DNA from 2 places in the Marinobacter salsuginis genome. Region 1 is predicted to be linked to the other one. Evidence: riboswitches for the same ligand, from Rfam matches in the RefSeq annotation. Region 1 holds a riboswitch; the other holds the start of a gene.
The links. Region 1 has a riboswitch for cobalamin ahead of GJU83_RS08965 (ribonucleoside-diphosphate reductase subunit alpha). Riboswitches for the same ligand answer to the same signal wherever they lie in the genome.
Positions count from the first base shown of each region.

Region 2: another riboswitch for cobalamin. It lies ahead of GJU83_RS10385 (TonB-dependent receptor plug domain-containing protein); the one in region 1 lies ahead of GJU83_RS08965 (ribonucleoside-diphosphate reductase subunit alpha).

Region 1 is NZ_BGZH01000001.1:1,959,816-1,964,237, reverse strand. It holds gene fmdA (formamidase) at 1-695, shown strand, start outside; gene GJU83_RS08970 (zinc ribbon domain-containing protein) at 701-1,054, shown strand; cobalamin riboswitch at 1,210-1,388, shown strand; gene GJU83_RS08965 (ribonucleoside-diphosphate reductase subunit alpha) at 1,516-4,281, shown strand; gene GJU83_RS08960 (ribonucleotide-diphosphate reductase subunit beta) at 4,312-4,422, shown strand, end outside.
Region 2 is NZ_BGZH01000001.1:2,290,924-2,295,345, reverse strand. It holds gene GJU83_RS10385 (TonB-dependent receptor plug domain-containing protein) at 1-1,786, opposite strand, end outside; cobalamin riboswitch at 1,922-2,144, opposite strand; gene GJU83_RS10380 (putative nucleotidyltransferase substrate binding domain-containing protein) at 2,267-4,141, shown strand; gene GJU83_RS10375 (3'-5' exonuclease) at 4,134-4,422, shown strand, end outside.

The DNA of each region.
Region 1 (4,422 bases):
AGCGTGTGCCGGAACTGGCGACACTGCCCAACGGCGAGACCGCCCACATGGGCCAGATGACCGGTGAAGCGGCCAAAGCCGCCGGCGCTGAAGCCGCACGTACCGTGCCGCCCCGTGAGCACGGTGGTAACTGTGACATCAAAGACCTTTCCCGCGGTTCCAAGGTTTACTTCCCGGTTTACGTGGATGGTGCCGGCCTGTCCGTGGGCGACCTTCACTTCAGCCAGGGCGATGGCGAAATCACCTTCTGCGGCGCCATCGAGATGGCCGGCTGGATTCACCTGCGGGTTAACCTGATCAAGGACGGCGTGAAGAAATACGGCATCAAGAACCCGGTGTTCAAGCCCAGTCCGATCAAGCCCCGTTACGACGACTATGTGATCTTCGAAGGCATCTCCGTAGACGAAGACGGCGGCCAGCATTACCTGGACGTGCATGTGGCCTATCGCCAGGCCTGCCTGAACGCCATCGAGTACATGACCAAGTTCGGCTACACCAAGGCCCAGGCCTACGCGATTCTCGGTTGTGCACCGGTGGAAGGCCACATCAGCGGCGTGGTGGATATCCCCAATGCCTGCGCCACACTCTGGCTGCCCACGGGCATCTTTGACTTTGACATCAACCCGTCCGCTGAAGGCCCCCAGAAGAAAGTCAGCGGGGGCATGGACGTACCGTTGTCGAAAGATAAGGAGTAATCACCATGCCTGTGTATGACTACAAGTGCCGGGAGCACGGCCTGTTCAATACCCTGGCTACCATGGAGGATGCGGCCAAGCCGGCGGAATGTCCGACCTGCAAGGCGCTTTCGCCCAGGGTGATCGTGTTGCCATCGCATATTGCGGCCATGGACCCGGCTAAAAGGGCGGCTGAGGACCGGAACGAGCGGTCCCGACACGAACCGGTTTTTTCCACCGCGGACCGACGGGCCCACGATAAGGAGCACAGCCGGGCCTGCGGCTGCGGCTCCCCGAAACCCGGTAAGTCCATGCTGTTCTACACCGCTGATGGGAAGAAGATGTTTCCCTCCATGCGGCCCTGGATGATCAGCCACTGATTGGCTGAGTTGATACTGTCACGTGTTTGGCCCCCTCTCCGGGGCCTTTTTTTATTCTGCTGGTTGTTCCTTCTGGATATCGTGTATATAGTGTTTTTATCCTTGGTCAAATACCAGATGTAGTGATCAGTGCGTAACCAAATCGGTCAGCGCGTGATCGCCCCACACATTCTGGTATCGGGAATCCGGTGAGACTCCGGAACTGACGCGCAGCGGTATTGGGGAACAAGCACGGCATTAAGACACTGGTTGATACCGGGAAGTCGCCGAGCGAGGCCGAATCGAACGATTCACGCCCCTGAGTCCGAAGACCTGCCAGGGATACGGAGCTTCACGGCTCCTGACTGCACCTTCGCGACCCAGGGTGAGCAGACCGGTTATGCCCAGCCATTCCTATGGCGAGGTGTGCCCCTGCGTACGCGATGGTGAAAGGAATTCAACGCGTATTCAGGAGAACACACATGTCCGCCTCAGCCCTGGCCGAACCCCGGCCAACCTCGCACACCGATACCGAATCCCTCCAGGTCATCAAGCGCAACGGCACGCTCGTAGGCTTCGACCCGTCGAAGATCAGCATTGCCGTGACCAAAGCCTTCCTCGCCGTCGAGGGTTACAAGGCCGCCGGCTCCGCCCGAATCAACGATGCCGTACATCGGGTGACTGACCAGGTGATCCAGGCCATCGGTCGCCGCCTGAAAGCCGGTGGCAAGGTGCATATCGAAGACATCCAGGATCAGGTGGAACTGGCCCTGATGCGGGCGGAGGAACAGAAGGTGGCCCGCGCCTACGTACTGTACCGGGAAGAGCATGCCCGCGAGCGTGCCCGCCATGCCCCGGTTGAGGCGCACCCGCACCTGACCGTGAAAAAGACCAGCGGTGAAATCGCTCCCCTGGATCTGGGGCTGATGAAATTGCAGGTGGAGCAAGCCGCCACAGGGCTGGAGGGCATTGACGGCGATTCCCTGGTGGACGATGCCCTTACCAATCTCTATGACGGCATCGCCGAGGAAGACGTGCTGTCGGCCCTGATCATGACCGCCCGCAGCCGGATTGAGCGGGAGCCGGACTACAGTGCCGTCACCGCGCGCCTGCTCCTTGAGCAACTTCGTCTGGAGAATGCCGCCGCCCTGGGCCTGCCCATCAGTCTGCCATTGGCGGAGATTTATCCACAGGCCCTGAGTGCCTTTATCGAGGCAGGTATTCGTTATGAACTGCTGGATGAAGCCCTGGCCGCTTTCGACCTGGAGCGCCTGGGAGCCGCCCTGAAACCGGAGCGTGACCTGCAGTTCGGCTTCCTGGGCCTGCAAACCCTGTACGACCGTTACTTCCTACACTGGAACAAGGCCCGCCTCGAGTTGCCCCAGGTATTTTTCATGCGCGTTGCCATGGGCCTGGCCCTGCGCGAAGACGACCCGAATGCCCGCGCCATCGAGTTCTACAACCTGTTGTCGTCGTTCGACTACATGGCGTCCACGCCCACGCTGTTTAACAGCGGCACCCGCCACTCCCAGCTGTCGTCCTGTTACCTGACGACGGTGGGCGACGACCTTGAAGACATCTACGGCGCCATCCGCGACAACGCCATGCTGTCGAAATGGGCTGGCGGCCTGGGCAACGACTGGACACCGGTTCGGGCGCTGGGCTCCCACATCAAGGGCACCAACGGCCAGAGCCAGGGTGTGGTGCCTTTCCTGAAAGTGGTGAATGACACCGCGGTGGCGGTAAACCAGGGCGGCAAGCGCAAGGGCGCGGTTTGCGCCTACCTGGAAAGCTGGCACCTGGACATCGAGGAATTCTTGGAACTGCGCAAGAACACCGGCGACGAACGCCGCCGCACCCACGATATGAACACCGCCAACTGGGTGCCCGATCTGCTGATCGAGCGCATGCGCGAAGACCGTGACTGGACTCTATTCTCCCCCAGCGATGCGCCGGATCTGCACGACCTGTACGGCAACGCCTTCCGGGAACGCTACGAGCATTACGAGGCGCTGGCCGAGCAGGGCAAGATCAAGCTGTTCAAGAAGATCCCGGCCAAGCAGCTCTGGCGCAAGATGCTGACGGTTCTGTTCGAAACCGGCCACCCCTGGATTACCTTCAAGGACCCGTGCAACCTGCGTTCTCCCCAGCAGCACCGGGGCGTGGTGCACAGCTCTAACCTGTGCACCGAAATCACCCTGAACACCAGTGCCGACGAGATCGCTGTATGCAACCTCGGTTCCGTGAACCTGGCGGCTCACATCGCCAACGGCGAGCTGGATGTGCAGCGCCTGGAACAGACGGTAAACACCGCCGTGCGCATGCTCGATAACGTTATCGACATCAACTATTACGCCGTGCCCCAGGCCCGCAAATCCAACCTCAGGCATCGCCCGGTCGGCCTTGGCCTCATGGGTTTTCAGGACGCGCTCTATCAATTGGGCCTGCCGTATTCCAGCCCGGAAGCGGTTGAGTTTGCCGACGTTGCCATGGAGCAACTCAGCTACTTCGCCATCCGGGCGTCCGCCACGCTGGCGGGTGAGCGAGGCGCCTATGAAAGCTATGAGGGTTCACTCTGGCAGCAGGGCATCCTGCCGATCGACTCCATCAATCTGCTGAAGGAAAACCGCCGGGAAGGGGATCTGTCTGTGAACAGCAACGCCCGGCTGGACTGGTCGCCGGTGCGTGAACTGATCGCGAAAAACGGCATGCGCAACAGCAACGTCATGGCCATCGCCCCCACGGCGACGATTTCCAACATCGTGGGTGTGTCCCAGTCCATCGAACCGGCGTACCAGAACCTGTTCGTGAAATCGAATCTCTCCGGCGAGTTCACGGTAGTGAATCCGTCCCTGGTGCGGGATCTCAAGGCCGAAGGTCTGTGGGACAACGTGATGGTGAACGACCTCAAATACTTCGACGGCTCCGTTCAGCAAATCGACCGCATCCCGGCGGAACTCAAGGCCCGTTACGCCACCGCCTTCGAAATCGACGCAAGATGGCTGGTGGAAGCCGCCGCCCGGCGCCAGAAGTGGCTGGACCAGGCCCAGAGCCTGAATTTGTACATGGCCGAACCCAGCGGCAAAAAGCTGGACGCCCTGTACCAGCTGGCCTGGGAACGTGGGCTCAAAACCACCTATTACCTGCGCTCCCTGGGCGCCACTGGCGCTGAGAAAACCGCCCCGGTTGCCGCACCGCAGCCGCAGGTTTGCAGCATCGATGATCCCGACTGCGAAGCCTGTCAGTAACTGCTCACTTAACGATTGCGAGGCATAACCATGCTTGATTGGGACGACGAACCAAAAACCGAATCCAAAGCCACGCATCCCGGTGCCCCGGCACCGGTGAACGTGGACGACAAACGCGTTATCAATGGCGAAACCGACATC
Region 2 (4,422 bases), 330 kb from region 1:
GATAATCAAAGGGCGCGAAGGTCGCACTGTCATACCCGATGCTGGTGGCATAGCGACGATCCAGCACGTTATCAACCTTGAACGAGGCCGACCAGCCAGGCTGGAAGTTCCAGGCCGCTCTCAGGTCTACCGTGCCATAGCCCGGTAGCAGACTGGTATTTTCCGCATCATTGTAGCGGTCACTCTCAGCAATAAAGCTGGCGCCCACAGACCACTGTGAGAACAGGCGATCGATATCCAGACGCAGGTTCTTTTCCGCGCGGCGTGGTAAACGGGCGCCGGTATCGCGGTTCTCGGTATCCGCGTAGGTTACTGCTGCCGCCAGATTCCAGTCAGCCGTCTCGATACCGGAAGAAACCTCAACGCCACGGATTCTTGCCGTCTCGACGTTTTCCATGGTGCCCTCAAAGGTCACCGGGTCCGACACGTAGGTAATCAGGTCTTTCACGTCGTTCTGATAAAGCGCAATGTCCCAGTACCACTGGTCATATCGCCCGGAGAAACCGGCTTCGACCATCTGCCCCTCTTCCGCATCGAGCTCAGGATTACCGGTGTAGAACGGCACCGTCAGGTAAAGGTCATTAAAGGTGGGTGCCCGGAACGATGTCGCATAGCTGAGGCGAAAGCGATGGGCGCGGTCCAGCTGGTGACCAAAGGCCACACCGCCAGTCTCCTCTTTGCCATAGGCCTCGTTGTCATCCAGACGCAGACTGAGCATCAGATCGGTGGCATCAAAGTTCAAACGGCCCTGACCGAAAACCGCGCTGTTGGTCCGACTGTCCTCTGTGAAGTTGCTGGTGCCATCGACTTCGTCAAGCATGACCTCCGTACCCAGAACCAGCTCATGAACACCGGCCGTCAGGGTGTTTTCCCAGCGCGCGGAGCGAGACAGGGTGTCGAACGTGCTGGGATTGGCTCCGAAGGTATCCTGTTCGTCGCGGGCTTCCGAGAACTGGATCCGTGTGCGCCAGTAGTCACTGGCAACCGCTTCCAGATGCAGCCCCATGGCACGGATCAGGAAATCGGTATCACCGCCTTCAAACTCGGTATTACCTTCAGACTGGAACACCGTCAGCCCTGCGCCGCCGCCCTGGTCGAAGCTGTGGCTCAATTTGGCCAGGCCCCCAGCGTTCCGGAATCCTTTGTCTTCGCCGCCAGCACGCAAGTTCGTGCCATCGGTATCCGAATAAACGCCACCGGCCAGGAACGACGAACGGCCTTCCCGGCCAGCCATTCCGGCCGTTACCTCACGGGTTTCATGGGAACCGCCTTTCAGCTCGCCCCAACCCTGGCGCCCGGCCTCCGGTTCCAGGGTGAACGCCTGGATGACGCCACCGACCGCATCGGCACCATAGAGGGAGCTCTTCGCGCCCCGCACCAGCTCAACCCGCTCCATCAATTCGGGAGGCAAAAACTGCCAGGGTGGGATACCCGCGGAGGCAGAGCGCAGGCGGATACCATCGAGAAGCAGCACGGTACCCGAGCTGCCCGCGCCACGCAGGAATACGCTGGTAGTCTTGCCGTAGCTGCCGTCCGATACCACGTTGATCCCCGGCTGGGCGCGCAACAGGTCGCGGAATTCCGCGGGCTGTTGCCGATCAATATCCTCTTTCTCGATGACCGTCACTGAAGACAGGCTCTCGCCAACGGTCTTGGGGCCCAGTGTCGCGGTAACCACGATCGGATCCAGGGCATCGGATTCTGGAGAAGACTGGGCCGAAACGGCCAGAGGCAGGGCGGCCAGGGAAACGCCGGCCAACAAAACAGGGCATTGAATTCTGAACATAGAGCTTGCTCCGCACTCCGCGCGCACCCGCACGGAAATCTGGTTTTCGTTGCGGAACAGGGAGTAGGGGCAGGCGGTAGACTGGCAACAGAAAAGCGGAACCGGCATATCACCCACCCAGGTTGCCCACCGCAACATCGGGTGTTTTTCCAGGCCGGTCTCCGGGCTGGCAGGCGGAACCTGGGGTTCCCGGGCAATCACCTTCCCATGTCGTGGCGACACAGTGGCGCATAGATTGCCGTTGTCCTGCTTACCGTTGCGGGGGCAGCATCGGACTTGCACTGGCTGTGCCAGGCTCACCGATTTCCCGTTTCATCCGTCGCGCTTTGCGACGGACACCTGAAAAAAGTGTGGCAAGGCTAGCAACACCGGGGTAACCGGTCAATGAAATCCATCAAAGGTCGACATGGTCGCAGGCTTCTGCCACTGCTATATTCCTTGACTGACAATCACTTTTTCTTCGCCAGAACAGGGAGTTTTATGCAGGCCGAGCTGGTCGACATCCGCAATCACATGGCTCAATACCCGCCGTTCGACGAGATGACCGAGGAACTGCTCGACCGGGTGGTTGGCGACATAGAGGTTGTTTACTTCAAGGCCGGGAGCCAGATTCTGGAACTGGGTGATCCCAGCAGCTGGCTGTTCTACGTACGCAGTGGTGCAGTAGAGATCTATCGGCGCACCGGAGAACTCTACAACCGGATCAGCGAGGGTGAAGTCTTCGGCCAGTTTGGCCTGCTGATGAACCGGAAAGTTCGCTTTCCCGCCAAAGCCCTCGAAGACGTTCTGCTGTACAAGATTCCTTACGATACGTTCCAGTACCTCTGGGAAAACGACGACAACTTTGCCGATTTCGTTGAGATTGAGGACCGAAGCCGCCTGCGCTCCGCTGTATCCCGGCGGGAAAAATCCAACCAGCTCATGACCTCCAAGGTCACCCGGCTGATTTCCCGGGAGCCGGTGTCCGCCCCCCACACCGTCCGACTGCAGGAAGCAGCGCGGATTATGACCGAGCACGGCGTCTCGGCACTGCTGCTGATGGACGAGGAGGGCGACAAGCCCTTGCTCAAGGGCATCATCACCGACCGCGACCTGCGCACCCGGGCCCTCAGCGAGGCATTAGCCTCCGAAACGCCTATCAGCGAGATCATGTCGGAGGATCTGATCACCATCCGTTCGAACATATTCATCTTCGAGGCCATGCTCACCATGCTGCACAACAATGTGCACCACCTGCCGGTGATGGATGGTGATGAGGTTCGCGGCGTCATTGCGCTGTCTGACATCGTGAAGTACGAGAGCCAGAGCAGCCTTTACCTGGTCAGCAACATCTACCACCAGCAGGATGTGAAGGGCCTGAAGAAAATCAGTCTGGATGTGCGGGACAGCTTTGTACGCATGGTGAACGAAGACGCCAACTCCCACATGATTGGCAGTGCCATGGCCGGGATCGGGCGCAGCTTTACCCAGCGCCTGCTGGCCCTGGGCGAGGAGAAACTCGGGCCGCCACCCGTGCCCTATTGTTTTATGGCGCTGGGGTCCATGGCGCGGGACGAACAGCTGGTTGTTACCGACCAGGATAACGCCATGATTCTGGACGACAGCTTCGTGCCGGAAGAGCACGATGAGTACTTCCTGGCACTGGCGAAATTTGTCAGCGATGGCCTTGCGGAGTGCGGCTACACCTACTGCACCGGCGACATCATGGCCACCAACCAGAAATGGCGGCAGCCACTGCGGGTCTGGAAGGACTACTTCACCGACTGGATTGATAACCCCAAGGCCGAAGCCTTGTTAAACAGCAACATCTTCTTTGATCTGGACGGTATCTACGGGGAAACCGACTTTGCCGAACAACTGAAAACTCTGGTGGCCGAAAAGGCCAGCAACAGCCAGCGGTTCCTGGCAATGCTGGCCCGCAATGCCCTGAACCGCACGCCCCCGATCGGCTTTTTCCGGACTTTCGTGCTGGAAGAAGATGGCAAGCACCAGAAGACCTTCAACCTGAAACGTCGGGGTACGGCGCCCCTGTCAGACCTGATCCGGGTTCACGCCCTGGCCTGCGGCTCCCGCGCACAGAACTCGTTCGAGCGTCTGAAAGCCATCGGCAACACCAAGCTGCTGCTGGAGGACGATCTGGGCAACCTTCGGGACGCTCTGGAGTTCATCTCCATTGTGCGTATTCGGCACCAGGCCCTGGCCATCGAGGCGGACCGACAGCCGGACAACAACGTTCGGCCCGAGGACCTTTCACCGTTTGAGCGCAGCCACCTGAAAGACGCCTTCCAGGTGGTCAGCGGTGCCCAGAAGTTCCTGAAATTCCGGTATCACGCCACGGTGGCTCGTAATGTCTAGTGAGGAGCAGGCCGGGAATTCTGTTACACGCCTGCCATGGCCCGAGCAGTTCGAAGCCCTGGCTGAGCAAAGCAAGTCACCGATTCTGAAAGCCTTTTACGAAAGCGGATGTGTGTCGCCGGAGACGCCCATGTCCGACGTGCCTTTTGTCGCGCTCGATTTCGAGACGACCGGCCTGGACGCCAGTCAACATTCGATTGTCAGTATCGGCCTGGTGCCGTTCACCCTCGATGGCATCCAGTTGGGAAAGGCCCGCCACTGGATCGTGCGGCCCAAGCTTC